DNA from 3 places in the Vibrio metoecus genome. Region 1 is predicted to be linked to each of the others. Evidence: predicted binding sites of a transcription regulator. Region 1 holds the regulator's gene; each other region holds the start of a gene.

Region 1 (10,122 bases):
CACGCTCGGATGATGGCGCGTGTCGCTTTGGCGTTAGGCGTACCTAAATCGGATATTATTTTGCTGGAAACCGCCAAGGATACTTGGGAAGAGGCACGCCAAGCGGCCGCTTTCGTGCAACAAAAGCGTATGGTGCTCGTCACCTCAGCAAGTCATATGAAGCGCGCGATGCGCGAATTTGAATCGGCAGGTTTAACGCCAATTCCAGCACCAACTAACTACTTAGGCCATCTCAATATTGTTCAGCCTTGGGATAAATACATTCCTAAATCGCGCTATCTTGAGCAAACCGAACAGTATTGGTACGAAACCTTAGGCCTATTGTGGCAAAAACTGCGTGATACTGTTGCCGGTGATGGCAGTGAACAGGTACAGGTAGGAACGCCCTCTGTCGTAGAAGAAGCTCCGACAACGCCCTAATCGTTCCCCCTCCGCTAAGTCGTTACAAACATAAAAAAACCGGCAATATGCCGGTTTTTTATGTTTGGGATGAGCCTAATGCAAACACATTGAGTGTAAATCAGTTTAATCCCCTGCAAACATATACCCTTCACCGTGAACGGTGACAAAAATTTGCGGGTTCTTCGGATCCATTTCCATCTTGGCGCGCATACGTCGAATCAACACATCAATAGTACGATCGTTTGGCGCATCCACACGATGACTGATCATGTTCAAAATACGCTCACGACTCAGCACTTGATTAGGATAAGAGGAAAGTGCAACTAACAACTCGTATTCTGCTTTGGTGAGTTTCACCGGCTCACCATTTCGGCTCAAAGCACGACGCTGTATATCGAATGTCCACTCACCAAAGTAAACCAACGTATCGTCTGCCTTCTCGCTGTATTTATCGCGGCGAGCCAACGAAATACGCCACAACAAGTTTTTCACTCGAACTTGTAGCTCACGCAAATCGACGGGTTTAGTCACATAATCGTCGGCGCCCATTTCAAGGCCAACAATTTTATCGATACTGTCTGTGCGTCCTGTCACTAAAATAATGCCAATCTCCGACTGGCCACGCAGTTCTCGCGTCAATAACAGTCCATCTTCACCAGGCAAATTAATATCCAGCAAGACTAAATCGATGTCATTGAGCTCAAGTGCTTCTCTCATTTGTGCGCCACTTTCCGCTTCTGTTACTTGGTAACCTTCATTTTGAAAGTAACCGCTTAACTTACTACGGGTGACGAGGTCATCTTCAACCACAAGTACGTGATAACTCATAGTGCACCATTTTAAATAACGGGATTTATCGCTCACTCATTCTATTCATATTTGTTAATAACTCGAGAAATATCGTGAGAAAACTCACCTTTCCTTGATACAACGCAAGCTTTATTTAACAGATTAACAACGTATTCTTTTCTTTTCACAAACTGTCATATTTTGCATGATTGCTGTTCATTTTTATGGTTTAGACTACGCGTCAATCGATTGGGAGAGCAAACATGATCCAAGAACTGAATATCCTCAATGAAAAACGCGCAGAAATTTATTGGTGGCTTTCGAGTCTCTTTTTTAAAGAACTGACTGAACAAGATATCGCCCATTATCACTCAGTTGAAATCCGTACTTTCTTAACCGCACTTGCCGATGAGGAAAGCTTAGCGATGGAAGTGAAAAGTTTGATCGATGCACTCAATCGCTTGCAAGATCGCCAAGATGCACAGTTGGAACTTGCCGCTGATTTTTGCGATCTATTTTTAAAGTCCGATCGTGACTCAGCGTTACCCTATGCATCTGTCTACACAGACAAAGGATTACTCAATGGCAAGCCCGCACAACTCATGCGTGAATTACTCAGCCACTATAACGTGAATGTGGATCCGAACCTTAATGAGCCCGCCGATCATCTCGCGATTCAACTCGACTTTCTTGCGCATCTTGTTATCAGCAATACCCCGAATAAAGAAGGCTCCGAGGTTAACTCAGCTCTCAAGACACAATCTGATTTCATTACTCAACACTTATTGAGTTGGTTACCCCTTTTTGTTGAACGTTGTACTCAGTTTGATGCGTTTGGTTTTTACGCGGCGGCAGCTCGGTTAACGTTGGCATTTTTACAGCAAGATCAACGTTACATCGATGAACTAGGTCAGCGCATTCAATAACAACACGTCTATTTTTATGCCCCTAACTTTACCATTGCAAAAAGCCAGGGGCATAAACAAATCAATTGTGAAAGAACTTAAAGTTTGATGAATGAATTTCGTTGCGGCGGATACATTTGCAGTCTAAAATCCACCCGCAAACGATAAAAACGAATAAAAATGTAAACCGCTGTTTCTTGGCGGTTTTTGTATTTTTATTACTTTAGGCATGATGATTGAAGCGCTTTACGTACGGTATATGTAGTTCCTCGCCGCACAGAGTGTGAAGATTCGCTCAGTCTCGCCTTACTTCTGCTGATTTAATTAACCAATAACATTCGCTGGCATCAGCAGTCATCGACAGGAACACTCTATGGCTACGATTAAAGATGTGGCGCGCCTTGCAGGCGTGTCTACCACCACCGTTTCTCACGTTATCAATAAAACTCGCTTTGTGGCAGAAACCACCCAAGAGAAAGTGATGGAAGCGGTTAAGCAACTCAACTATGCACCGAGTGCGGTCGCACGTAGTTTGAAGTGCAACACTACACGCACCATTGGCATGCTAGTGACTCAATCAACAAACCTGTTTTTCTCGGAAGTGATCGATGGTGTGGAAAGCTACTGTTACCGTCAAGGTTATACTTTGATTCTGTGTAACACGGGCGGCATCTATGAAAAGCAGCGTGATTATATTCGCATGCTGGCCGAAAAACGTGTGGATGGCATTTTAGTCATGTGCTCTGACCTGACTCAAGAGCTGCAGGAAATGCTCGACGCTCACAAAGACATTCCAAAAGTAATCATGGATTGGGGCCCAGAAACGTCGCACGCTGATAAAATCATCGATAACTCAGAGGAAGGTGGCTATCTCGCGACCAAATATCTGACGGATCGTGGACATACCGATATTGCCTGTTTAAGTGGTCATTTTGTCAAAGCCGCTTGCCAAGAGCGTATTCAAGGTTTCCGCCGAGCGATGGCTGAAGCGCACTTACCCGTGAATGAAGATTGGATTCTAGAAGGTAATTTTGAGTGTGATACCGCAGTCCTTGCCGCCGACAAAATCATTGCTATGGATAAGCGCCCAACTGCCGTATTCTGCTTCAACGACACCATGGCATTAGGTCTAATGAGCCGTTTGCAACAAAAAGGGATTCGTGTTCCTGAAGAAATATCCGTGATTGGTTACGATAATATCGAACTGGCCGAATACTTCTCTCCACCACTGACCACAGTGCACCAACCTAAGCGTCGTGTGGGTAAAAATGCGTTCGAAATTCTGTTAGAGCGTATTAAAGATAAAGAACACGAGCGCCGAATTTTCGAGATGCATCCTGAGATCGTCGAACGCGACACTGTGAAAGACTTGACAAAATCCTAACTTTCTTGACAATTCACAGAGCCTATATTTGAAAGCTTGTCACATAAATATGACAAAACTAATGTAGAGCGAGTATTATTAACATGGCTCATTCTCACAATTGAAATATCAGTATGTGAGAATGACCCAAGTTTGGTTATTTTTTATCAGGAAAAATGTCACGCACAGGGCAAACCATTTGAAAGAATGGGACGCAAAGCCTCCGGCCTAAACCAGAACATAGGTAGGTAGCGGGGTTACCGATGGCAAAAATGCATACACTATGTTGACTCATCATTGACACGGCAGTTGCATGCTTTTGCTAATTTTCTCGGACCTGATTTGGTGGCGTATGTAACAATACTCCGAGACTAACAGCATGGATAAACCAGTATTAAAAGATTCAATGCGGCTCTTTGAGCAGCTAGGACGTGTGAAATCTCGTTCAATGTTTGGTGGCTTTGGTATTTTCGTCGACGAAACTATGTTTGCGCTTGTGGTTAACGATACTCTGCACATCCGTGCAGACGATGCCACAATCGAAAAGTTCAAGCAGCAAGGTTATGAACCTTATGTTTACAAAAAGCGTGGTTTCCCCGTCGTCACTAAGTACTACGCTCTACCTGATGATTGTTGGAGTAATCCAACCTCTATCCTAAGTGAAGCTCGTATTGCGCTTGAGGTCGCTAAGACCGAACGTGAAACACAAGCACAAGCGAAGCCTGACCGTTTGAAAGATCTTCCCAACTTGCGTTTAGCAACGGAAAGAATGCTCAAAAAAGCCGGTATCGAAAGCGTTGAGTCTCTACACTCTTTCGGTTCTGTTGAAGCGTATAAAGCCATTCAACGTACCCATTCGGCAGAGGTTAGTCTTGAGCTGTTATGGGCTTTAGAGGGGGCAATCGAAGGTAAACATTGGTCAGTGATCCCACAAAATCGTCGTGACGAACTACTAAGACACCTTTGATTTCTCGTTTTGAGTTTGTCTTTCCTCGCCAAGTTTGTATGAATACTTTGAGTAAAATCTGATAACGCGTCCACACGGGCGCGTTATTTTTTTGAAAGAAATACGGCGCTTCCCCTGTCTTCTACTTCATAGCCCTAGTTCATACCAATCGGGCGAATTTATTTTGAGTCGATATACTTATACCCAAGTCCTGATGCATTGCCTTCATTACCAATGGGATAAGATATTCCACTTATGGCTATCAAAAGCCTCAATATCAAAGTGCTGACTAGGTACCACTCATGAACAAAAAGCTCATTATTGCCCTTATTTTGATCGCGATAACGGCGATCTTGGTGACACAATTTAGCCATTATCTGACGTTAGATGTGGCCAAAGCCAAGCAAGCCGAATTGGCAAACTACATTGATGCACATCTTGTACAAGCTGCGCTTATCTATTTTGTGTTGTATGTCCTGTTGACTGCCTTTTCGGTCCCAGGCGCCACTGTTGTCACCCTATTGGGTGCAGCACTGTTTGGGTTTTGGCTCAGCCTTCTGCTAGCCTCATTTGCGAGTACGATTGGGGCAACTCTTGCTTTCCTCAGCAGCCGCTTTTTATTGCGCGACTGGGTTCAAGCTCAATTTGCCGATAAGCTGTTAACCATTAACCAAGGTGTCGAACGGGATGGAGCCTTTTATTTGCTCTCGCTACGCTTAATTCCCATTTTCCCCTTCTTTTTGATTAACTTGGTCATGGGTCTCACGCCTATTTCCATTTGGCGTTACTATTGGGTCAGCCAATTAGGGATGTTGCCTGGCACAGCAGTTTATCTCAATGCCGGCACTCAACTAGCCGAAATCTCTAGCTTGAGCCAGATCGTTTCTGCACCAGTGCTCGCCTCTTTTGTGTTGTTGGGTGTATTTCCTGTTGTGGTGAAATGGTTCATGAATAAACTTCAACGGCGCCCTGTTTCATCACCGATGAAATGAGCTTGGGCTAGAACCCCCATCAACCATGATGAAAATTTATACTGCAAATCATCCATTAGAGGCTCATATCTTGATGCAGTTGTTGCATCAACAAGGGATCCCGTGTGAATTGCGTGGAGAGATGCTGTTTGCGCTGCGTGGCGAGCTCCCGATGGATTCCAGCAGCGCACCATCACTTTGGTTAAAGAAACCTCAGCAGAAAACCGCCGCCGAGCAAATCATCGCTGAGTATCTTAATCCGCCGAAACAATCTCGCTGGTTATGCCCACAATGCGGCGAAAGCCATGAAGGGCAGTTTAGCGTTTGTTGGCAGTGTGGATTTACCCAATGTAATGAATAAAAGTGTTAACGGATTTGGCGCTGGATAAACTCGATAGAACGCTGATTAAACAGCTCAGGCTGCTCGACATTACATACATGCCCACAATTTGGAATTTCATACAGTTCACTCTGCGCATGCAGTGCAACCATCTCCTTCACCGGATGGATAAACATGTAATCCTTCTCACCCATCAAATATAAAGTGGGGATCGGTAATTCACGGTCACGGAAGTAGCGCATCATGGGATTAACTTCAGCCGTTAAGGTAAACCAGCGCTTAAACTCTTTTTGACACAGCTTTTGCGCTTCACGGATAAAGAGATGTCGTGACTCTTTTTGGCTGCGCTGCGGCATCACTATGTAAGCAAATAGCCGATACAGCCACATATACGGGATGAGGTGTTTGCTCAAATGCCCTAGCCTAACCAACAGTTGTGAGCGCGCATTAAGCCGCGTTACCGCACCACCAAGCACCATGGAACTAACACGGTGTGTCGCAAGCTCGGCAAGGTTACGGACGATGATCGTACCGAGGGACATTCCCACAAAATGGGCTGACTGGATTTTCAGATGATCCAATACTCTCAGCACATCAAGGGTGACCGTTTTGAAAGTATAGCGATTGGCTATCCAATCTCTGAGCAATTGGTTTGATTTACCATGACCACGCAAATCGATGAGTAGCAAGTTAAAATGCTGACGATAGGCTTTGATCTGCTTAAACCAAATTGAAGAGCTGCCTCCTGCGCCATGTACGAAAACCACCCACTCGCGACTGGTAGGATGAAGGTAGGTTTTATGAAACAGAACTTTTTCAGCAATGGCAGACATTGGCACCTCGTTATTACGCAGGCCAAGACTACCATAAACCGTGTGTGGAAAATCACTTCAGTTGTAAGAAACTGTTGAGCAGAGCAGAAAATAATGGCACCTAAAGGTGCCTTAGCTTTAAAATTTACCTCTAACCAAATCGCGCCAAACGATACATTTTCATGTATTCCTGTGCCGACTCCTCCCAGCTGAAGTTTTGCTGCATCGCACGTTGCTGTACTTTGAGCATCTCATCAGGTTGTTGGAGATAAAACAGCAAGGCACGCTGCATGGTGATCAGCAACGCTTCAGGTGTGGGTTCTTGATAACCAAAACCCGTCGCACGCTCAGGAAACTTATCGTAATCGTTCACCGTGTCTTTCAACCCGCCGACTTCTCTTACGATAGGTAAGGTGCCATAAGCCATGCTGTAGATCTGGTTCAACCCACATGCCTCAAACTCGGAAGGCATTAAGAAGAAGTCGGATCCAGCTTCAACCCAGTGGGCTAAACGCTCACTGTAGGTCTCGACAAAAGCAAACTTATTGCGATGAGAGTGAGCAATTTTATTCAGTCGCGCTGCGACCTCTGGCTCACCAGTCCCGACAATCACCACCTGGACATCATTACGTAAGAACTGCTCCAAAATAGGTAACAGGTAATGAAAGCCTTTTTGGTGTGTTAAACGACAAACCATGCCAAACATAGGAACATTGGCAACAGGCAAATGTAACTCTTCTTGCAACGCGGTTTTGCACAACGCCTTGCCCTTGCGCATCGATTGTGGTTCATCACTGTAAGTGGTTGGCAAATAGTGATCCGTTTGTGGGTTCCACTCACTGTAATCACAGCCATTCACAATACCGTGCAAATCCCGAGCGCGACGAACAAAATCATCGACTAAACCATGCGCGCCGAGCGGCGTTAAAAGCTCTGAAGCATAATTAGGACTTACTGCGTTAATTTTATCGGCAAAGGCAATCCCGGCTCGCAACATACTGACATGGTCATGACCATATTGCAGAAATTCCATACCCGATAAATTAAGCTCTGGAATGACTTCCAATTGGTGGTAAGAAAAAATCCCTTTGAAAATGGCGTTATGCACCGTGAGCACGCTTTTGACTTGTTCAAAAAAACTGTCATAGCGGTAACGCGTTTTCAGTAGAAAAGGAACTAAGCCGGTGTGCCAGTCATTGGCGTGAATAATATCCGGTTGAATCCCCAATTTAGGGAGTACGTCCAAACACGCTGCGGAGAAAAAACCAAATCGTTCACCATTATCGGTATACGCTTGGTTATTCTCGGCATACAGAGCCGGGCGATCAAAATAGGCTGGGCAGTCTATTAAATAGACCGGGATCCCTTCTAACTCGCGTTTAAGCACTCGATAATGAGTGTGCGGCCAGTGAGTAAGTTCCGTTTCTAGGACTAACTCCGCCTCTTCTCTACCCGGAACTGAACGATAAGCAGGCAGCGCAATCGCTACCTGCTGATGCAACGCTTTCAACGCCTGTGGTAGGGCTTTTGCCACATCAGCTAAGCCACCACTTTTTACCAGCCCCTGCACTTCCGACACGGTAAACCAAACGTTGAGTTGTTCCATTCTAGAATCCTACCTTTGAACCTTTTGCAATTACCACAATACCTTCATCGGAAACGTGGAAACGTTTTCTGTCCATTTCCAGATCTTCACCAATGATAGTACCTGCGGCAATCTCAACATCTTTATCGATAATGGCGCGCTTAATCGTGCAGCCAGCTCCAATTTTTACGTCACCCAAGATAACAGATTCACTGATCAAAGAGCCAGCAGCAATGTTACTACGGAAGCCCAACACCGATTTATAAATGGTTGATCCTTGAATATAACTTCCCCCAGAGATCAAACTGTCTGTCACTTTGACTTTTTTATCCTTCACATCAACAAACGTTGCGGGTGGCAAAGGCGGGTAATAGGTGTGTAGCGGCCAGCTACGGTTATACAAAGAAAATGGCGGTTCTTTATCGAGCAGATCCATATGAGCAGACCAGTAGGACTCAATGGTACCCACATCACGCCAGTAGGTAGATTCTTTCTCGCCTTTGATTTTGTTGGTCGTGAAGTCATACACGTACACTTTACCGCGTGGGAACATCTTCGGAATAATGTCCTTGCCAAAGTCATGGCTAGATTGGCTATTCTCAGCATCTTCACGCAACTCTTTGCTGAGCGTTTCTGCTTCAAAAATGTAGTTACCCATCGAGACTAGCGCCCACTCAGGTTCACCGGGGATCGACTTCGGACAACTCGGTTTCTCTTCAAATCCCACCATTTTGCCGTGTTCATCGACCTCGATGACGCCAAACTGTGAAGCTTGACTGATCGGCATACGCAGTGCAGAAACGGTCAATTCTGCTTCCATGCGGCGATGGAAATCGAGCATTTGGCGGATATCCATCTTATAGATATGATCTGAGCCAAAAATGCAGACTTGATCTGGGGCAACAATTTCCACAAAGCGTAAGTTTTGATATATCGCATCGGCAGTGCCTTCATACCAACGTTTTCCATCACGCATTTGCGCAGGAATAATGTCGATAAAACGATCCGTGATCCCCGAGAGATTCCAGCCCTTTTTCATGTGTAGATACAAAGACTGTGATTTGAATTGCGTCAATACGTAGATACGCATCAAATCGGCGTTAACAAAGTTATTGAGTGCAAAGTCGATTAAGCGGTAGCTTCCGCCAAAAGGAACTGCCGGTTTGGTACGGGTTTCAGTCAACGGTTTCAACCGTGACCCCTCGCCACCCGCCAAAATCATGCCTAATACTCCAGCCATGTGTTGTTCTCCATTCTTTTATAATATTTACCGAACCACGAAATAGGTTTTGCTTTGGGGGCTATATGGTGCGGTGCTCCATGCTTACCGATGGCAAATTAGTACGACAGCCAGCACAAATGTGCTGAATAAACAATGCAATCGGTTGGCTATACGTTATCGAATCCGCAGCAGAATACCAATCAATTTCTTGAAATCTCCGTGGTCAAAAGGTGAATGATGGAAAAGACTTATTCCAACTCACACTCTGTTGGTGGTTCAATTACATAAACCTAACAGTAAAAAATAACGCAATATTGAATTACTGAAGTGGGTTCACCTCCTGATTGATAGAAATGGCCTAGCGAAATACTTCGCCCAATACACTGAAAAGAATGAGTAGAGGATAAAAATCGGACTGAGAAAGAGCGTTTGGATCGGAGTGCAAAGATTTGCGAGGAGGTAACTCCGGATCCGGCTAAGGAAGCTCAGATTGAGTGGTTAATCTCATAGTAAGGAGGAAGAGAAGTGAAGACTCTCTCTTGAGTCACACTCTGGTAAATTGATGGTGAAAGACATCAATAGCGTGTGAAATTTCTCAGAATCGCTTCGCAAAGGGTAATACAGAAATAAGACAAGGCAGCACGAGGCTGCCTTGTTGTAGCGTGGAAATGACGGCGTGACACTATTTCGCGTTTTTACGCTTATCCGTCACCAGCCATTTGCCGTCTTGGTAGATCGCCATCCAACCTGATGGTTTACCATCCGTTTCGGTACGAACGTAATGTTC
Region 2 (10,122 bases), 1.3 Mb from region 1:
CTGCAGGCAGTTTGCACATCGGTCATTTGGTGCCACTGCTGATGCTTAAGCGTTTTCAAAACGCCGGACATCAAGCGATTGCGCTCATCGGTGGTGCCACAGGCATGATTGGCGATCCAAGTTTTAAAGCCAACGAGCGGGTGCTCAATAGTGCGCAAACTGTGCAGCAGTGGGTGAGTGATTTAAGCCAGCAAATCACGCAATTGATGGCCTCGCAGAGCGAAAACTGCGCATCGCTGATGACCGTCAATAATGCTGATTGGATCGGCAAGATCAATCTGATCGATTTTTTCCGCGATGTGGGTAAGCATTTTTCAGTCAATACAATGATCAATCGTGAATCGGTGAAGCAGCGTTTAGCGCGTCCGGATCAAGGCATCTCCTTTACCGAGTTCAGTTACTCTTTGCTGCAATCTTATGACTTTGCGCATCTCAATCGTGAGTTTGGTTGCGCGCTGCAAATTGGTGGCAATGATCAGTGGGGCAATATTGTCAGCGGGATTGATTTGACTCGCCGCCTCAATGGTGCCGAAGTATGTGGTTTAACTTTGCCGCTGATCACCAAATCTGATGGAACTAAATTTGGCAAAACCGAAAGTGGTGCAGTGTGGCTTGAGAGCAGTAAAACCTCGCCGTACCGCTTCTACCAGTTTTGGTTAAACAGTGATGATGCGGATGTGTACCGCTTCTTGGCGTATTACACTTTTTTGAGCACTGCTGAGATTGAGGACATTCGCCAAGCCGATACGTTACGCGAAGGCAAGCCACAAGCGCAGCAGATTTTGGCAGAGCACGTGACCCGTTTTGTGCATGATGAAGAGGGACTCGCTGCGGCGCAGCGGATTACTCAAGCGCTGTTTAGCGGGGATGTCAGCTATCTCAGCTTAAGTGAGTTGGCTCAGTTAGAGTTAGATGGTCTGCCTTGTGTGGCGGCATCACGTACCGATTCCTTACTCGATTTGCTGCTCAATTCAGGTTTAGCCAGTTCCAAGCGCCAAGCGCGCGAGTGGTTGGAGAGTGGGGCGATCCGTGTCAATGGTGAGCGAGTACAGCAAGAGGGCGTGTTATCGGGCTTTGCTCTGTTTGATCGCTACTACGTGTTGCAACGCGGTAAGAAGCAGTTTGCTTTGATCAAATTGGAAGGTTTGGCTGAGTAAAATCGTTTGATAGAAGCAGTGGGGTTAGCCCCACTGACTTTCAAACCAACTCTCTAGAATGATCACCGCCGATTGGCAGTCCACATTGCCTTTGCTCAGTGCTTTGTAACCGCCCATGGCGAACAGTTCTGCGCGCGCTTCGGTGGTGGAAAGACGCTCATCATGCAGTTCTACGGGCAAACCAAAACGGCCATGCAAACGCTGAGCGAATTTCTTTGCGCGTGGGGTGATGGTGTCCAGATCTTTGCCGTGCAGATCGGTAGGCAGGCCAACAATCAATAAATTGGGTTGCCACTCTTTGATCTGTTTTTCAATTTCATCCCAATTGGGGATGCCATCATTGGCTTTAAACGCTTTTAGCGGTGACGCCGTGCCAGTGATCTCTTGGCCGATTGCACTGCCAATGCTTTTGGTGCCGTAATCAAAGGCCATAACGGTACGTGACATGGTGTTTCTCTTTTAATAAAAAATGTTCAATAAAAATGACAGTAAAAAATGAGGCTGCGTGATCGCAGCCTTGGATTTGGTTAGGCGTGTCCGGCGTCGCTGGAAAGCTGCGCAGGGGAGATGCCGAGTTTTTGGATCGCCTTTTGCCATTTCTCATGCACGGGCGTATTAAAAATCAGCTCAGGATCCGCTTCTATGGTGAGCCAAGAGTTTTCGGTGAGTTCCACCTCTAACTGTCCAGCAGACCAACCAGAATAGCCAAGCGCGACAATGTAGCCTTCAGGCTCCGCCTCGGTACCGAGTACAGTGAGAATATCCTTCGAGGTGGTGACGGCGATGTCATCGGTCATGTTCATGCTCGATTCGTAGTGATCGCGCGGACGATGCAGAATAAACCCACGATCTTCCGATACCGGACCACCATTGAACACCGGCTTTTTCAGACTTTCTTGGTGAGACTGTGGGTAAGCCGGTTCGATATCAACCTGCTTGAGCATGCCGCCGACCGTTATATCGATCGGCGCATTGATCATTAACCCCATCGCGCCATCTTGGTTGTGCTCGCAGATATAAATCACGCTGCGCTTGAAGTAAGGATCCTTCATGCTAGGCATGGCAACCAGAAAATGATTGGTAAGATTCATACTGTGTCCAACCTCTATTTCACTGCTGTGGCTGCTCACATTGCGGCCGCTTTAAGGCGACGTTCAATGGCATCCATCAACTTGCCTGTGATTGAAATATCGTACGCAGCTTCAATCTCTCGAATACAGGTTGGGCTGGTAACGTTAATTTCGGTCAGTTTATCGCCAATGACATCCAAGCCTACAAACAGTAGCCCTTTCTCTTTTAGGGTCGGAGCGACCGCTAGAGCAATTTTCTTATCGGTTTCACTCAGTGGGCGAGGCTCACCACGACCGCCGGCAGCCAAGTTACCGCGGGTTTCACCTTTGGCTGGAATTCGCGCCAAGCAGTAAGGCATAGGTTCACCATCGACCACCAAAATGCGTTTGTCACCGTTGCTGATATCTGGCACAAAGGTCTGAGCCATGCAGTAATTCTGGCCGTGGTTGGTTAAGGTTTCGATGATCACTGAGAGGTTAGGATCGCCCTCTTTAACGCGGAAAATCGAAGCTCCGCCCATACCATCGAGGGGTTTTAGAATCACATCCCCGTGCTGTTCACGGAAGGCTTTAATCTTCTCGGCTTTACGCGTCACCATGGTGATCGGCGTCAGCTCTGGGAACCAAGCGGTGAACAGTTTTTCATTACAATCGCGTAGGCTTTGTGGTTTGTTCACTACCAATACGCCTTCATCTTCCGCGCGCTCCAAAATGTAGGTTGCGTAGATGTATTCGGTGTCGAACGGCGGATCCTTACGCATTAAAATCGCATCCAATTCAGAAAGTGCGATGGTTTGCTCGGATTTGAATTGATACCAACCGCTCGGATCTTCTTTCAGCTCGACAACTTTAGTATCGGCCAGTGCCACACCTTGCTCTAAGTGTAGATCATTCATTTCCATATAATGGATTTCATAACCGCGACGCTGCGCTTCAAGCATCATGGCAAAGCTGGAATCTTTTTTGATGTTAATGGAAGCGATGGGATCCATCACAATACCGAGTTTAATCATGGTTTATCTCCATTTAGCCAAGATCGCCGAAACGAACTTGTAGTGCAGTTATCGCTGTGAGTGCCGCAGTTTCTGTGCGCAGTACGCGTGGGCCTAACAAGGTTTCTTCAAACTGGTAACGACGTGTCATATCAATTTCTTCCGCTGACAGACCGCCTTCAGGACCAATCAGCAAACGAACTTTGCTCACTGGGGTGGGTAAGGTGTTGACCGAGTATTTAGCGCGTGGGTGCAAATTGAGTTTCAGTGCCTCGGTTGGCTCTGCACACCAAGCTTCGAGATCCATAATTGGGCGGATTTCTGGCACGGTATTACGGCCACACTGCTCGCAAGCGCTGATCGCAATTTTCTGCCACTGCTGGATCTTCTTCTCGAAGCGTTTTTCATCCAACTTCACGCCACAACGCTCAGAAAGCAGAGGGGTGATGGTGGTTACGCCCAATTCCACCGATTTTTGGATGGTGAACTCCATCTTATCGCCGCGTGAAATCACCTGACCAAGATGCAGATCGAGGGGCGATTCAATACTGTTTTCCACGCGCGCTGTGATGTTGACCAGCACCTGCTTTTTGCCGACTTCACTGATCACGGCTGGGAATTCAGCCCCAAAGCCATCGAATAGCAGCACTTCTTGTTCAGCTTGCATACGCAATACGCGACCGATATGCCCAGCGGCATCTTCACTCAGGGCTACGGTGCAAAGCTGGTGGATCGGTTCTGGATGATAAATTCGTGGGATGCGCATGCGGATAATTCCTAATCATTAAACGAGGTTACCTTCTTCCAACTTAAAGCGGCAACTTCAGTTGGAAGAGGCATATCTGGCCTCTAACATGGATGCAAGTTGGGCAAAATACAAGGGGGCAGGGTGAGATTCTGCCAATCAGTTCGGGCATTGTTCACGCACAAAGCGGTTCGAGTTGCCTTGCACTTTTTCAATCCGTTGGTCACGGATACATTCCCATTCGCTGACCGGATATTGATTGTTCCATGCCTGCATTAATTGGTTTTGCGCTTTGGAAAGTCGCAAACCGTACTGCTCACTCATGTACAGATAAGTGCGCGCAATTGCCCCGCGTGCTCGTTCTGGCGGCATGGCTGCGCGCTCTTTGAAGTTCACTTGCATTTCGCACTGGCCGTAGGTGACACCATCGACACCATTCCATTGACTGAAACCGAAGTTGGAACGATCACCATTTACTTCGCCAATCGCTGGAGTGAGGTTGTGCAGATCGGCTTCCATCTGATTGAACTCTGGGCTAGTACGAGTGCAGTTTTTGCGGCCACCTTGTTGCCAGCATTGCAGCTGATGACCAAATTGCCAAGCTGGGACTACATGTTCCCATTCAATACGCGAAGCACGATTCTCATTTTTACGTACTTGATAGCCGCAACTCTCCAAATCAGGGATGCCTTTTTTGCCTTGCCAGCGAATGTCGCAGCCACAGTAAAAAGAGACCGGATGATCACGGTAAATCTTCACCGCTTCATTTTTCGCATGACTAAAAGACATGGGGGCGGCAAAGGTGAGGAGAGGCAAGCTCGCCATAAAAGCGGTTATTAAACGGATAATCAGCATGATAGACGTAGATAAGTAGGTTTTTTATCAGTCTAACACTCATAAATTACCTTTGTCGTTGATGCTTTTGTTAGTTTTTAGCGAGGGAAAGGCAAAGCCTATAGAGGTGGCCTCTGTCAATCAAAGGTTAGGCTTGGTAGATCAAGTTTTGTTGGCAGCTTTGGCAGCGATAGGTGGCTTCACCGCGCAGCACTTTATTGTGGCGACGAATGGTGAGGGGGTATTCGCGGCACGCACAGCGGTAGTGGAAGGTTTTGCCCTGTACTGAAGCAACAGAAAACGTGTGGGTGGTTTTGGGTTCGAGTTGAAACACCTGTTTCATCACTTGTTGCCATTCGGCACCGTGTGGACGTACTCGTCCATAAAGCTGATACGTAATCAGATGAGCGATTTCGTGTGGGATCACTTGCTGGAGGAAGTCATCGACGTTTTCGGCAAACAGCACCGGATTAAGGCGGATTTCCCACAGCTGTAAATAGGCTTTACCGGCGGCGCGCCCGCGTAAACGGTAGTTGAGCTTAGGTAGTTTAAAAGGGCGTTGCAAAGCCTCGCTGGCGGTGGCGATACACTGTTTGATTTTCTGCTCAGCTTGGCAGTGCAGATCAAAACGAACCATTAGCGAATTTCTACCTCTAAAAACCCTATCATCGAACTCATAAAAAAAGCCCTTTCATGAGAAAGGGCCTTGAACTCTATTGCAATCCTCGCCGTTTGTCAGCGGTGACTTGAAATAATGCTTATTTTAGACCAGCGAAGTCACGCAGCAGCGCGGCTTTGTCTGTCGCTTCCCAAGGGAACTCTTCGCGGCCGAAGTGACCGTAAGCTGCTGTTTTCTTGTAGATAGGTTGCAGCAGGTTCAGCATCTCTTGCAGACCGTATGGACGCAGGTCGAAGAACTGGCGAACGGCTTCGATGATGATCTCTTGAGATACTTTTTCAGTACCGAAAGTTTCCACCATGATAGACGTTGGATCAGCAACACCGATTGCGTAAGACAGTTGGATTTCACAACGATCAGCCATACCCGCCGCAACGATGTTTTTCGCAACGTAACGCGCTGCGTAAGCCGCTGAACGGTCAACCTTGGATGGATCCTTACCAGAGAATGCACCACCACCGTGACGCGCTGCGCCGCCGTAGGTATCAACGATGATCTTACGACCTGTCAGACCACAGTCACCCATAGGACCACCAATCACAAAACGACCGGTTGGGTTGATGAAGTATTTGGTCTCTTTGCTCAGCCATTCTGCTGGCAGAACAGGCTTGATGATCTCTTCCATTACCGCTTCACGCAGGTCAGGCGTTGAAATAGAGTCACAGTGCTGAGTAGACAGAACCACGGCATCAATACCCACGATCTTGCCTTGGTCGTACTGGAAGGTCACTTGAGATTTCGCATCTGGACGCAACCATGGCAGCGTACCGTTTTTGCGAACTTCTGCTTGGCGCTGCATCAGACGGTGTGCGTAGGTGATTGGTGCTGGCATCAGCACTTCAGTTTCGTTAGTTGCATAACCAAACATGATGCCTTGGTCGCCCGCGCCTTGCTCTTTAGGATCGGCTTTATCAACACCTTGGTTGATGTCTGGCGATTGCTTACCGATGGTGTTCAGTACTGCACAAGAGTTGGCATCAAAGCCCATGTCTGAGTGCACGTAACCAATTTCACGAACGGTTTGACGAGTTAACTCTTCGATATCAACCCAAGCGGAAGTAGTGATTTCACCACCCACCATCACCATGCCAGTTTTTACGTAAGTTTCGCAAGCAACGCGAGCTTTAGGATCTTGCTCAAGAATTGCGTCCAACACTGCATCAGAGATCTGGTCTGCAATTTTATCTGGATGGCCTTCTGATACTGATTCTGAAGTAAACAGGTGCTTAATCGCCATGATAGCTCCAATATTTGTGGTTATTCGGTAACGGCATGAAGTGGCGCTACCGATCAATTTCGTACATTTTGTAGGCGTTTCTACATCTAGACGGCTATTCTAGTGTCGAGCGCTCAAATTACAAGCTCTTTTTCTGTTTAGCCCATAACCAAACGTTTGCTTAAAAAAGTCAGCTTTGCCACTACAAAGCGAGAATGTGCTAAAAAGTGTGACAAAATCGGAGCAAAGCACCAGTAAATCGTTTGCAGCAGCAGGGGGGCTTTGCGACAATAGCCGCCACTGATTTTCCGCATCCATTCATTTCGCTTACTTCCCATTTAGGAGTCGACATGTCTTCTCGCAAACAACTTGCCAATGCTATCCGTGCCCTGAGCATGGACGGCGTTCAAAAAGCTAACTCTGGCCACCCGGGAGCCCCAATGGGCATGGCGGATATCGCCGAAGTACTGTGGCGTTCACACTTAAACCACAACCCACAAAACCCAAACTGGGCTGACCGCGACCGTTTTGTACTGTCTAACGGTCACGGATCTATGCTGATTTACTCGCTGCTGCACCTGAGCGGTTACCAGCTGTCGATTGACGATTTGAAAAATTTCCGTCAACTGCACTCAAAAACACCGGGTCACCCAGAGTACGGTTACGCACCGGGTATCGAAACCACCACGGGCCCTCTAGGCCAAGGCATCACTAATGCCGTAGGTATGGCGATGGCTGAGAAAGCACTGGCGGCGCAGTTCAACAAACCGGGTCACGACATCGTTGACCACTTCACTTATGTGTTCATGGGTGATGGCTGTTTGATGGAAGGTATCTCGCACGAAGCGTGTTCACTGGCGGGAACACTGGGTCTGGGCAAACTGATTGCATTCTGGGATGACAACGGTATTTCTATCGACGGTCACGTGGAAGGCTGGTTCTCAGACGACACACCAAAACGTTTTGAAGCGTACGGCTGGCATGTGATCCCTGCGGTTGATGGCCACGATGCAGATGCAATTAACGCTGCGATTGAAGCGGCGAAAGCAGAAACCTCTCGCCCAACGCTGATTTGTACCAAAACCATCATCGGTTTCGGCTCACCAAACAAAGCGGGCTCACACGACTGTCACGGCGCTCCTCTGGGCAACGATGAAATCAAAGCCGCGCGTGAATTCTTGGGTTGGGAATATGCTCCATTTGAAATCCCAGCTGACATTTACGCAGAGTGGGATGCCAAAGCCGCAGGCGCAAGCAAAGAAGCCGCTTGGGATGAGAAATTCGCCGCTTACGCGAAAGCTTACCCAGCCGAAGCTGCTGAATACAAGCGCCGCGTAGCCGGTGAGCTGCCAGCGAATTGGGAAGCAGCAACCAGCGAGATTATCGCCAACCTACAAGCTAACCCTGCCAACATCGCATCGCGTAAAGCATCACAAAATGCGCTGGAAGCGTTCGGCAAACTGCTGCCAGAATTTATGGGCGGCTCAGCTGACCTAGCGCCTTCTAACCTCACCATGTGGTCTGGCTCTAAGTCTCTCACAGCAGAAGACTTCTCAGGCAACTACATCCACTACGGTGTGCGTGAGTTTGGTATGACCGCCATCATCAACGGTATCGCGCTGCACGGTGGCTTTGTGCCTTACGGCGCGACCTTCCTGATGTTTATGGAATACGCGCGTAACGCGATGCGTATGGCAGCACTGATGAAAGTGCAAAACATCCAAGTGTACACCCATGACTCTATCGGTCTGGGTGAAGATGGCCCAACCCACCAACCGGTTGAGCAAATCGCTTCCCTGCGTATGACACCAAACATGAGCACATGGCGCCCATGTGACCAAGTAGAATCAGCGATGGCGTGGAAACTGGCGATTGAGCGTAAAGATGCGCCATCTGCGCTGATTTTCTCGCGTCAAAACCTCGCGCAGCAACCACGCAGCGCAGAGCAAGTCGCGAACATCGCCAAAGGTGGTTACATCCTGAAAGATTGTGCAGGTCAACCTGAACTCATTCTGATTGCAACAGGCTCTGAAGTTGAACTCGCGGTTGCCGCTTACGAGCAACTGAGCGCCGAAGGCAAAGCGGTTCGCGTGGTCTCTATGCCATCGACCGACGCATTTGATAAGCAAGATGCAGCCTACCGTGAAGCCGTTCTGCCATCTGCAGTCACCAAGCGTATCGCGATTGAAGCGGGCATTGCCGACTTCTGGTACAAGTACGTCGGCTTTGGCGGTCGCATCATCGGTATGACCAGCTTTGGTGAATCAGCACCAGCGGGTGAGCTGTTCAAACTGTTTGGCTTCACTACTGAAAATGTCGTGAAACAAGCCAAAGAACTGCTGGCGTAATTGAAAGCCATTCTTTGTGAAGCAAAGAAAAATCGATGATAAAAAATCCCGCTGCGGCGGGATTTTTTATTGCCACTCATCAGGCCTTGCTTGGCGGAGCGCATCAATGAATAGGCGCAGCCGAAGTGGGTGACGACCGAGCGGATAGAAGCAGTTGATTTCTGTTGGCTGTGATTGCCATCCGTTGACGCAAGGAATGAGGCTGCCCGGATGCGCCGTTTCAAAACCATTGGCAAACCAAGTGGGAAGCAAACCAATACCACGACCTTTAGCAATCGCATCGGCTTGCATGGCAAGATTATCGCTTTGTAAACGACTCTCTAGTGCTGGCAGTGAATAACTGCCGAACTCTGGATGGTGCAGTTCAAGCTCCGCGCGCCGACAAGCAATAAAATCAATCCATGGGTGATGAATCAGCTCACGAGGATGGGTGGGTTTATCTCGATGGGCCAAATATTTGGGAGAGGCGTAAGCGGCATAGCGCCAATAGCCTAAGCGCTCTTTGCGATAACCCATGGGGGCGGCGTGTTCAATCCAAATGATCAAATCGGGCTCAAATACCTCATCACTGTGTTGAAACTGGCTGAGTAAACGGATCTTCAATGTCGAATGCTGCTGCATAAACTCATCCAACACTTGGCTGAGCCAACCACGGATCAAATTCGGATGCACCACCAGCGTGAGTTCGCCAGTGACTTGATTGTTCAATTCTTGCAACGCTTCCTGACTTTTATTCGCCAGTTCAAGTAACTGTTCTGAGTAAACCGCAAACACTTCCCCCGCTTTGGTGAGCGTTAAGCGGTTGCCCTGCCGCATCAACAAACTTTGTCCTAAATCCTCCTCAAGCTGTGCCAAGCGGCGACTCAGGGTGGATTTAGGTTGTTCAAGTGCTTTGGCTGCGGCAGTCAGGCTCTTATGTTGGCAAAGCGCATGGAAAGCTTTTACGGCGCTGAGATCTTGCATAGGTATTTGACCTTTAAAGAATAATTACCACAGACGTTCCATATTTGGTCCGCACTATTCCATGTGTCGATCTATCTCCAATACAGAATATATGAATAATCCGCTTCTGAAATTAAGA
Region 3 (10,122 bases), 230 kb from region 1:
CGCAATCGCGGTCACTGAAGTAGCTCCTAGCGTTGCCGTCCAATCCACTTGGTATGGGGCTTGCTGGTCAATCGCGATACGCTGTGTGCCGACTAAAAATTCCACTTGAGTGATGCTGCCATCGCTATCTGAGGCATTGGCTTGTAATCCGACGACGGAGCCTTGTGGGATCTTGGCATTATTGAGCGGCGATTGAATGGAAACTTGAGGAGGATTATTGCTTCCCCCGTCACATTGGCCAAGAACTTGCCATGCATCCCATGAGCCAGAATGGGTTGCCGGATCGTTACCCTGAGTCCAGTAACGCGCTTGATAAGCGGTGTTGGTTTTTTGAACTTTGTCGCTGCTGACATACACGGTGTTGCTGTCCCACACTGGCACACCGGCACAATTGTAAGCTTGTGCGGAGTAACTTACTCCCAAGCTGGCGGCAATTACTGCCGCTAAGCAATAGCGCTTCATGTTTCTCTCCTGTATTAGATGATATCGCCTATAACTAATACTCTAGAGTGAAAGTTTTGCATGTTAATCGACTGAATAGTTTACGATTCTCGGCACAGTGTCACTGCACACAGTTCGATGAAACATCGCTTTCAATACTTTTTCGGCGCGATTCACGAATCGAAACATAGCTTATTTGCCTTGGCCAAAAAGCCCATAAAAAAGGCCAGCATACTCGCTGGCCTCAATCCATCAATCTGTGATCACAGAGATAAAATCACCCCAGCGATCGATGCGCTCATCAGGTTAGCCAATACGCCTGCACCAATCGCACGGAAGCCGTATTTTGAAATAAAGGCGCGACGCTCAGGCACCAAACTGCCCAAACCGCCAATCAAAATCGCCATGGTGGAAATATTCGCAAAACCACACAGAGCAAAAGTAATGATCGCTTGTGAGTGTGCACTCAGCTGCTGCTTCACTTCGATGAGTTGAATGAAAGCCACAAATTCGTTCACCACCACTTTATTACCAATCAGCGAACCTGCGGTGATCGCTTCCTGCCATGGAATACCAATCAGCCACGCCACAGGAGCGAAAACATAACCCATGATCAGTTCAAAGCTCAGCTCGATGCCAAACCAGCCACCAACCCAGCCTAACAAGCCATTTAGCAGAGCAATCACACTCACGAAAGCGAGCAGAGTCGCGCCCACCGCAACGGCAATTTTCACACCCGACATCGCACCATCGGCAATGGCTTCAACCACATTGGTTGCCTTCGGCAGATCCAACTCATCTTCTGCCGTTACAACATCAACCTTTTCGGTCTCAGGCAACATGATTTTCGCCATTAATAGCCCTGCTGGCGCAGACATAAATGCTGCTGCGATCAGGTAGTTAAGTTCCACGCCTAAAGAGGCATAGCCCACTAAAGTACCACCTGCAACCGAAGCTAAGCCGCCCGTCATCACCGCAAAGAATTGTGAATCCGTCATTTTATGGAGATAAGGTTTTACCACCAGCGGCGCTTCAATCATACCGACAAAGATGTTTGCGGTAGCGGAAAGGGATTCCGCACGGCCTGTGCCAAGCAGTTTCTGCAAGCCACCGCCAATCAGGTTGATCACTTTCGGCATGATGCCTAAATGGTAAAGGCCAGAAATCAGTGCGGAAAAGAAAATGATGATGCCGAGGACATTGATCGCAAACACAAAACCCACACTGCCATTGGCAAGGCCACCAAACACAAAACCAATTCCGTCTTGTCCATAGTTGATCAGTTGTGACACTGCGCCTGTCACACTATTCAGTGCATCTTTACCGGCTGGCACGTACAGCACCAGTAACGCGAAGAAAATTTGCAGCAGTAACGCTAACGAGACTGTGCGCAAATTGATATTTTTTCTATTGGTAGAAAATAGCCACGCAACCAGCAAAATTGCGCCCATACCGAGGAGTGATGACATAACGCCGCCCAAAATGTGAGTAGAACAGGAAAAGCGGCGATTTTAGTGAAGGAAATCGTATGCGCAAGGTCAGTTTGTTAATCACTCATTACTGAACTGGGGCGTAAAGTGCGAATTTTCATAACTTGCTGATTTTATTGAGACTAAACGTTTGCTTAAAACTTATCTTTTCCATTTGGAAAATATCTTTTGAAAATCAGCAACAATCGATTACGCCTTATCCCGTGGTAAAGCGCACATAAGGTTGTAAGCGTGAATCCCAATAACAAGGATTGCCTAGCGTATGTTTGATGAACTCGATGACCGCCGAAGTCTTTTTCGGCATATGTTGACGGCTTGGGTAAACCGCATAAAACGGCATTTGCTGGTTGGCACACCATTCAGGAAACAGTTGAATCAACTGCCCTGTACGAAATTCATCACGCAGTAAATATGTCGCTAAGTAGGCGATGCCCCACCCTGCCACAGCGGCATCGCGCACCGCTTCTGCCAAATCGACTGAATAGTTACCGGAGACTTTAACGGTTTGACTTTGCCCATCCCGACTGAATGACCAACGCGTATAATCACGCTCCCAACTACGATAAATCAAACAGTTATGATCCATCAGCTCCACTGGTTGAGTCGGAGTGCCATGACGCAGTAAATATTCTGCTGATGCAGCCACCACAAAACGACAATCTGCAATGCGTTGCGCCACATAGCCTTCCGGCAGTTGCTCGTTACTGGTGATCCACAAATCGAGCCCTTCTTTAAGCATATCGACTTTATGATCAAACAGATGTACTTCGACTCTAAGATCGGGGTACTGCTGGCGAAGTTGTTCTAAGGCAGGTAACACATGCAAAGTACCGAACGATTGCGATAAACCAAGCCGGAGGAGGCCTGCCACCTCATCACGCTGATCTTCCATTTCACTTTGTGCATTGGTCACAATCGTCAGCAGCTCACGGCACTGAGAGTAGAAGAGATTTCCCGCATCGGTCAGAGTGAAACTGCGCGTGGTACGCTGCACCAACTTTACCCCTAGCGAGGCTTCCAACGCGGCAAGCTGTTTACTGACATGGGAAACCGACACCCCTAGCGCATGCGCGGCGGCGGTGAAACTTTGATGTTGAATTAACACCGCAAATAAAGCCATTTGGCTAGCGCGTTCAGCAAGCAAGCTTGATTGTCTCCGTAAAAATACTCTAACGACCTAAAAACAAAGGGCTCAAATGAGCCCTTGTGTTGGATAGGCAGCACTCAGAATTTGATCCGATCCGCCAAATGGCTAACTGCAAGAGCGAAGTAGTATGAGCGGTTCCACTTCATCAATACATTGTAGTTGTTGTACACGAGGTAAATACGCCCGGCTTCATCATCCGGCATGATCAGCCACGCTTTCATGTCGTCAGAAAGCACCGGCAGTGGCTTACCGTCATAACGCGTTACGCCCAGTTTGCCCCACTCTTGCAGCGTTTTACCTTTTTCTGGCTGACGCCCTTCCAAATTATGATCAAAGCCTTGAGGGATTTTTACTTGGCGTCCCCAAGTATATTTGTCATCCCATCCTGACTGGCTAAGATAGTTCGCCGTGGAAGCAAACACATCTGAACGCGTTCCCCAAATGTCTTTTTTGCCATCGCCATTGCCATCTGCGGCAAAATTCAAAAATGAACTTGGCATAAATTGGCATTGACCCATCGCGCCCGCCCAAGAGCCTTTCATTGCTTCAGGGGCAATGTGGCCTTGTTCTAAAATCTGCAAAGCGGCCATGGTTTCTTTACGGAAAAACTCTTCACGGCGACCTTCATAAGCCAGCGTCGATAAAGCATCAATCACACTGAAGTTACCCGTCAGCGCACCGAAATTACTCTCTACCCCCCACAACGCCACTATAAATCTGGGTTGCACGCCGTATTGCTGCCCAATGCGCTGCAATTCATCATAATGCTTTTCATACAAAGCTTGAGCTTGTTTAACCTTCCACTCCGGCACTGCACGTGGAATATATTCATCCAACGTCAGTTTTTTCTCTGGTTGGTTTTTATCCGCCACCACCGCACGGGGTTTGTATTCAACATTTCGAAAAGCCGCTTCAAGAACACGATCAGAAATTCCCTCCTGACGTCCCTGCTGTTTTAAGCTTTCCACATATTGTTCAAAACTGACTTCATTGGCGAGCACTGGTGCTGACAGAGTCAAGCCCAATACTATCGATAATAATTTTTTCAAGATGCCCTCCTTGAGCGATCTTCATCAGGGAGTTTGGCGCGCTTTGCGCTCCTTATGTTGCTCCAGCAAGTTCTCTGGTGGCGGCGGTAATTGTAGGAAAAAACCCTGCTCTTGCAGTGAAGCTTTCACTTTTTCCACATTGACCTGCGCCAGTTGACGCTGCTCAAGATTGACCAACATGACAAAAATAGGTTTACCAAACATCTGTTTCAAGGTGTCAGGAACCTGTGAAAAATCGTCCCGTTTCGGAATATACAGATAAGTGCCTTCTTTTTTAGGACTTTTATAAATCGAGCAAAGCATGACAAGCCTTTTAATTAGATGATTGACCACTTAGGGCGTTTTGTCTTAATTCAGTTAACTTTGACCAAAATTGATGCCAAATCACTTATTTCACCGCAAGAGAACTTGCTGTGCTTTGGCGCTGAATATAACATGACAGCCCTGTTCTCAGCCAATGCTCTCTCCGCAAGGCATAGAGTTTATTGAGGTCAACGTTACCATGTCGAAAAACCCTGACCTGAAAGGTAGTAGCTTTACTTTGTCGGTGTTACACCTTTCTGACAACCAAATTGAACAAACTGTTCAATTTCTTCAAGAAAAGGTCGCGCAAGCCCCTGCTTTTTTTGCCCATGCACCCGTAGTGCTGAATGTGGCGAAAGTCGAGGGTGATCTTGACTACCCCGCATTAAAGCAAGGGATCCGCCAAGCAGGTTTAATTCCGGTTGGTGTCACAGGATGTAAAGACAAACGTAGCCAGAATCTCGCTGCCGAAGCAGGTTTTGCGGTAATGACCGCAACCAACTCCCCCACTCAAGCCCCAGCTAAAATGGCCCCCACCAAAGTGGTACGAACCCCAGTGCGTTCTGGCCAACAGATCTATGCCAAAGATGGTGATTTGGTGATTTTGAGCCATGTGAGTGCGGGTGCCGAAGTGATTGCCGATGGTTCGATCCATATTTATGGCACGTTACGTGGCCGAGCGATTGCGGGAGCCAGTGGCCAAAGAGAAGCCCGAATTATTTGTCATGATTTGCAAGCGGAACTGATTTCTATCGCCGGCCATTATTGGTTGAGTGACCAAATTGAAAGTCAGTTTTGGCAACAGAGAGTGATGCTCAGTATGACTGACGAATCACTCTACCTCGAAACGCTCACGATTTAAGATTGAAAGGAAAATATAACATGTCGCGCATTATTGTCGTCACGTCAGGAAAAGGCGGGGTTGGCAAAACCACCTCCAGTGCTGCTATTGCTTCAGGTCTCGCACTGCGAGGCAAAAAAACCGCAGTGATCGATTTTGATATCGGTCTGCGTAATCTCGATTTAATCATGGGCTGTGAGCGCCGCGTGGTGTACGACTTTGTCAATGTCATCAATGGTGAGGCCACACTGAACCAAGCCTTGATTAAAGACAAACGTAACGAAAACTTATTCATCCTGCCAGCTTCTCAAACCCGTGATAAAGATGCGCTAACCAAAGATGGTGTTCAGCGTGTACTCAATGACCTCAAAGAAATGGGGTTTGACTTCATCATTTGTGACTCTCCTGCTGGTATCGAACAAGGCGCATTAATGGCGCTTTACTACGCTGATGAAGCAATTGTCACCACCAACCCAGAAGTCTCATCAGTGCGCGACTCTGACCGCATTCTCGGCATTCTCGATTCGAAGTCACTGCGTGCAGAACAAGGCCAAGCGTCTATCAAGCAACACTTACTGCTGACCCGCTACAACCCAGCGCGGGTAACTCAAGGTGAAATGTTAAGTGTACAAGACGTCGAAGAAATTCTGCATGTACCGCTGCTTGGCGTAATCCCAGAAAGTCAGGCTGTGCTGAATGCCTCTAACAAAGGGGTTCCAGTGATTTTTGATGACCAGTCAGATGCAGGACAAGCGTATCAAGATACCGTTTCTCGTCTGCTGGGTGAACAAGTCGAGTTTCGTTTCCTGACTGAAGCGAAGAAAGGAATTTTCAAACGCTTATTCGGAGGTTAAGGCTATGTCATTGCTGGAATTTTTCCGCCCACAGAAGAAGACTTCCGCGAGCGTTGCCAAAGAGCGTTTGCAGATCATTGTTGCCGAGCGTCGCAGTCAAAACGATCCGGCACCGAGCTACTTGCCACAGCTCAAGGAAGACATCTTGAAGGTGATTGCCAAATACGTCGCAATTGACCCTTCGATGGTCGAACTCTCTTTCGAGCATAAAGACGATGATATTTCAGTGCTCGAACTCAACGTCAAACTGCCGGATGACGAGAAATAATCGGTTTAAGGCCCTCAAATATGAGGGTCTTTTTTTACCGCTCTTTAAATCATAAAACATGGCAACATTGACCAAACCATCACCTTAAATCGAAAGCGTGAGACGTTTTATTATCTGTTGGGAAATGTCACTTTTATTGAGCTAGATCACACAAAAGTTGTCGCTAAAATGACGCGCGTTTGACCCAGACTTAACGGCGCGAGTTCATAGTGGCCGAGTTTCTGATGGTCAACATTTCTTAACCAAGGATTTATGATGAAAAAAAGTATTTTTGCCCTGAGCGCGCTGACCCTCATTCTTGTCGGATGCGACAACCAACAAGACGCAAAAGTGGAAGTAGAAAAGATCGTTGATGTTGCGACGCAACCTGTAGAGCAATCAGCAGCTCAAGCGTCAAACGAAAGTGTCGATGCGGCGCATAATGCACAAAACAGCCTGGATTGGGCTGGCATCTATCAAGGTACCCTACCTTGTGCTGACTGTGGTGGCATTGAAACAGAACTGACGATCAACAGCGATGGTACTTACAAATTAACTGAACAGTATCTCGACAAAGAGGGGGCACCTTTCATTTCTGAAGGCACATTTGCTTGGGATGAAACGGGCAGCATCGTTACCCTGCAATCTGGCGATCAAACTGGCAGACAATATCTTGTGGGTGAAAACACACTGACCCATTTGGATATGCATGGTCAACAAATCGATGGTGAGCTGGCTGAATTTTACGTGCTAAGCAAGCAATAATCTCTGCTTGCCTGATCGCAAAGGATTTCACACTAAAACGCGCCATAATCTTGGCGCGTTTTGTTTATCTCTACCGTTACTGTTTATTTTTTGCTTCAAAGGCGGCTAACTGTTCAGGTGTCGCTGGTGGTTGGTGGTTAGCCTTCCACTCATCGTAAGTCATGCCATACACACGCTCACGGGCATCATCAATATCCAGATCTAGCCCCTCTTTCTGCGCTTCAGCGGCATACCATTTACAGAAACAGTTACGACAGAAACCGGCCAAAATCATCAGATCGATGTTTTGCACATCTTTATTTTGATCCAGATGTTGCAACAGTTGACGAAAAACCGCTGCATCCAATTTATCTTGTTCAGCTTGGCTAAGTTGTTGATGTTTGAATTGAGCCACGTCACTTTCCTTTTGTGCAATGTTGAGTGCCGCGAGTATATACCCAAACTCCTCATCATTTCAGGAATGGAATCCAAGTATCGACGCTTCTGAAGATAAAAAAACACCCAGTCAAAGCTGGGTGTTTTTTTAGCATGATGCAAATCCGTGGGTTTCGATCAACTAGCCTTGAATCCCAACGATCAACCAAGGTGCATTAGGAACCGTAAGGTCACGCTCTAAGTGCCATACGTCTTCGATGTTCTCTTCAATGCCTTCGACGGCATCACGGTAACGACCGCTGAACTGCAAGCTCAGCTGAGCACGGTTTGCATCGTAGTCAGCACGCACAATTTCGGCGTCCACGTACATTACATCGGTGTGTTGCTCACCTTCGTAGTTCGCACGCTCGGCTTTGAGATCATCAAACAAACTTGGTGACACGTATTCACGAATCGTTTCTAGTTGATTGTGGTTCCAAGCACCTTGCAGGATTCGGTAGTGTTCACGCGCACCATTCACAAACGCCACGCGGTCAAAACCGGCTGGATAGTTATGCGGAATGTCACTTTGCGCTGCGCTACCAAAACCACCACCCATAGATTGTGGCTGTTCGAAGTTGTGCACATTAGGCTGCTCAAACGGCGTACGGTTCATACCGCCAAAAGCCGGTTGCTGCTGAGACTGATTCATGCTGCCCTGTTTTGAAGCCAATAAGCCGCGCATCAGCTTAAAGATCACAAACGCAATCAAGCCCATGATCAGAATATCCATGAACTGGATACCTTCAAACGCGCCGCCAAAGAAAGCCGCGAGTAAACCACCCGCCAACAAGCCACCTAACAAGCCGCCCATCAAACCTTTTTTCGTTGAGCTGGCAGGGTTAGCCGTATCATTCTTTTTTAAAGTATCGGTTTTTTGTTGCTTCGGTGCTGGCGCAGTTTTGTAACTGCTACCAAACGATTTACCGCCACCAAATTTTTTGGCCTCAGCAATCGGAGTGACTGCCACCGAAACCATGATTAACGCGATCAGCGAAAACAAACGTTTCATACACTTCCTTAGGGTTTGATGTTATGGGGCTTGTGAAAGCCTACCTATCTTTACTGGGTCACTATAGCTACTTCATCTCGCAATGGAAACGTTTTGCATTTATCGACATGTATCAGAATATTGCAAATCGATGCGTTGACGCTCCCGTAGGGGATGTTTAGACTATCGAACGTTGTTCATTATTGAATCCAGATCATGGCCAGACGAAACGATCACACCCGAGAAGAGCTGGTAGCTCTCACCCTAGATAGAGTTAAACAGTTTCTCGATACACACTCCTATCATGAACTGAGTTTACGTAAAGTCGCGACCATGATTGGTTACGTGCCGAGCACCTTAGTCAACGTGTTTGGCAACTACAACCTCTTGCTACTTCATGTGGTGGCACAAACTCTAGATGAGTTGGCTTTAGAAGCACAGAAATCCGTAAAATCAACACCTTATCCAAAAGATGCGTTGTATCAATTAGCCTATTGTTATCATAATTTTGCCAAACGGAACCCTTACCGTTGGCAACTGATTTTTGAGCACAATATGAACGGAGAAACTTTGCCAGAATGGCAAGCTCAACGAATTGATAACATGACCAGCATGTTAGAAGGATTGTTGAAAGTGATTGCGCCGTTGCGTTCAGAGCAAGAGGTGTTGCAAGCGAGCCGCGTATTGTGGTCTGGCGTACATGGCATCACGATTTTGAGTGTGGATGATAAGTTTTTTGCCAATGAGCCGATCGATGGTAATGCATTGATTGATAACCTTCTTAGTCACTATCTGGCCAACTGGTAATGGATGAACAACATGGCGAATTCGACTACGGCGCTGTTAGCTGAGCGCCGTTTTTTACCTTATTTCATCACCCAGTTTCTTGGGGCATTTAACGACAACATTTTTAAAAATGTTTTGTTACTGTTTGTCGCCTTTGCGGGATCTCAAGCTCTCCCGATCTCCAGTAATCTGTTTATCAATCTTGCGGCCGGGTTATTTATTCTCCCTTTTTTCCTATTTTCAGCTACAGCTGGGGTGCTGGCTGATAAATATGAAAAATCACGCTATATCCGCAAAGTTAAACTGCTAGAAATTGTCATCATGTTCGGTGGGGCGATCGGTTTTCTCTCCCAAAGTTACGGCATTTTATTGTTTTTACTGTTTTTGATGGGTACGCAATCCGCTTTCTTTGGCCCCGTCAAATACGCTCTCTTACCACAGCAATTGAAATCGGAAGAACTAGTTCCCGGTAATGCGTTAGTCGAAACCGGAACCTTTCTGGCTATTTTGCTCGGCACCTTGGGAGCGGGAGTCATTGCCTCAACAGAGTATGCACACTATTTTGCCGCCGCTGCGGTGTTAATTTTTGCACTGCTTGGTTATCTCTCTAGCCGTGCGATTCCATTGGCACCAGCCAGTGCACCCGATATTGAATTTCGTTGGCAGCCGATTGCTCAAACAAAGCAAACCTTACGCATTGCTAAGCGTGATCGCGCTATCTTCCAATCCATCATGGCGATCAGTTGGTTTTGGTTCCTCGGCGCGGTCTACCTCACCCAGTTTCCCAATTTTAC

Evidence for each region. Region 1 encodes PurR, which represses purine synthesis genes. Its sites were predicted from a motif close to TNANGNAAACGTTTNCNTNA; they were not measured.
Region 2: the regulator PurR is predicted to act here: its motif matches at 6,859-6,878, upstream of metK (methionine adenosyltransferase).
Region 3: the regulator PurR is predicted to act here: its motif matches at 1,958-1,977, upstream of EPB59_RS03725 (NupC/NupG family nucleoside CNT transporter).

What each region holds. Positions count from the first base shown of each region.
Region 1 is NZ_CP035686.1:999,637-1,009,758, reverse strand. It holds gene elyC (envelope biogenesis factor ElyC) at 1-420, shown strand, start outside; gene torR (two-component system response regulator TorR) at 526-1,230, opposite strand; gene torD (molecular chaperone TorD) at 1,455-2,117, shown strand; gene purR (HTH-type transcriptional repressor PurR) at 2,470-3,480, shown strand; cyclic di-GMP riboswitch class I at 3,639-3,724, shown strand; gene EPB59_RS04685 (TfoX/Sxy family DNA transformation protein) at 3,839-4,426, shown strand; gene EPB59_RS04680 (TVP38/TMEM64 family protein) at 4,708-5,397, shown strand; gene EPB59_RS04675 (DUF2007 domain-containing protein) at 5,426-5,737, shown strand; gene EPB59_RS04670 (alpha/beta fold hydrolase) at 5,743-6,549, opposite strand; gene glgA (glycogen synthase GlgA) at 6,680-8,134, opposite strand; gene glgC (glucose-1-phosphate adenylyltransferase) at 8,136-9,353, opposite strand; gene topA (type I DNA topoisomerase) at 10,018-10,122, opposite strand, start outside.
Region 2 is NZ_CP035686.1:2,298,664-2,308,785, reverse strand. It holds gene tyrS (tyrosine--tRNA ligase) at 1-1,157, shown strand, start outside; gene ruvX (Holliday junction resolvase RuvX) at 1,182-1,604, opposite strand; gene EPB59_RS10415 (YqgE/AlgH family protein) at 1,685-2,248, opposite strand; gene gshB (glutathione synthase) at 2,284-3,240, opposite strand; gene rsmE (16S rRNA (uracil(1498)-N(3))-methyltransferase) at 3,254-3,985, opposite strand; gene xds (extracellular deoxyribonuclease Dns) at 4,124-4,819, opposite strand; gene EPB59_RS10395 (SprT family zinc-dependent metalloprotease) at 4,947-5,435, opposite strand; gene metK (methionine adenosyltransferase) at 5,557-6,714, opposite strand; gene tkt (transketolase) at 7,044-9,041, shown strand; gene EPB59_RS10380 (LysR family transcriptional regulator) at 9,108-10,004, opposite strand.
Region 3 is NZ_CP035686.1:772,338-782,459, reverse strand. It holds gene EPB59_RS03730 (Ig-like domain-containing protein) at 1-462, opposite strand, end outside; gene EPB59_RS03725 (NupC/NupG family nucleoside CNT transporter) at 705-1,910, opposite strand; gene EPB59_RS03720 (LysR family transcriptional regulator) at 2,128-3,075, opposite strand; gene EPB59_RS03715 (lytic murein transglycosylase) at 3,156-4,127, opposite strand; gene EPB59_RS03710 (YcgL domain-containing protein) at 4,152-4,430, opposite strand; gene minC (septum site-determining protein MinC) at 4,630-5,292, shown strand; gene minD (septum site-determining protein MinD) at 5,313-6,125, shown strand; gene minE (cell division topological specificity factor MinE) at 6,130-6,393, shown strand; gene EPB59_RS03690 (copper resistance protein NlpE) at 6,646-7,137, shown strand; gene EPB59_RS03685 (DUF1244 domain-containing protein) at 7,214-7,531, opposite strand; gene EPB59_RS03680 (Tim44 domain-containing protein) at 7,694-8,563, opposite strand; gene EPB59_RS03675 (TetR/AcrR family transcriptional regulator) at 8,759-9,349, shown strand; gene EPB59_RS03670 (MFS transporter) at 9,362-10,122, shown strand, end outside.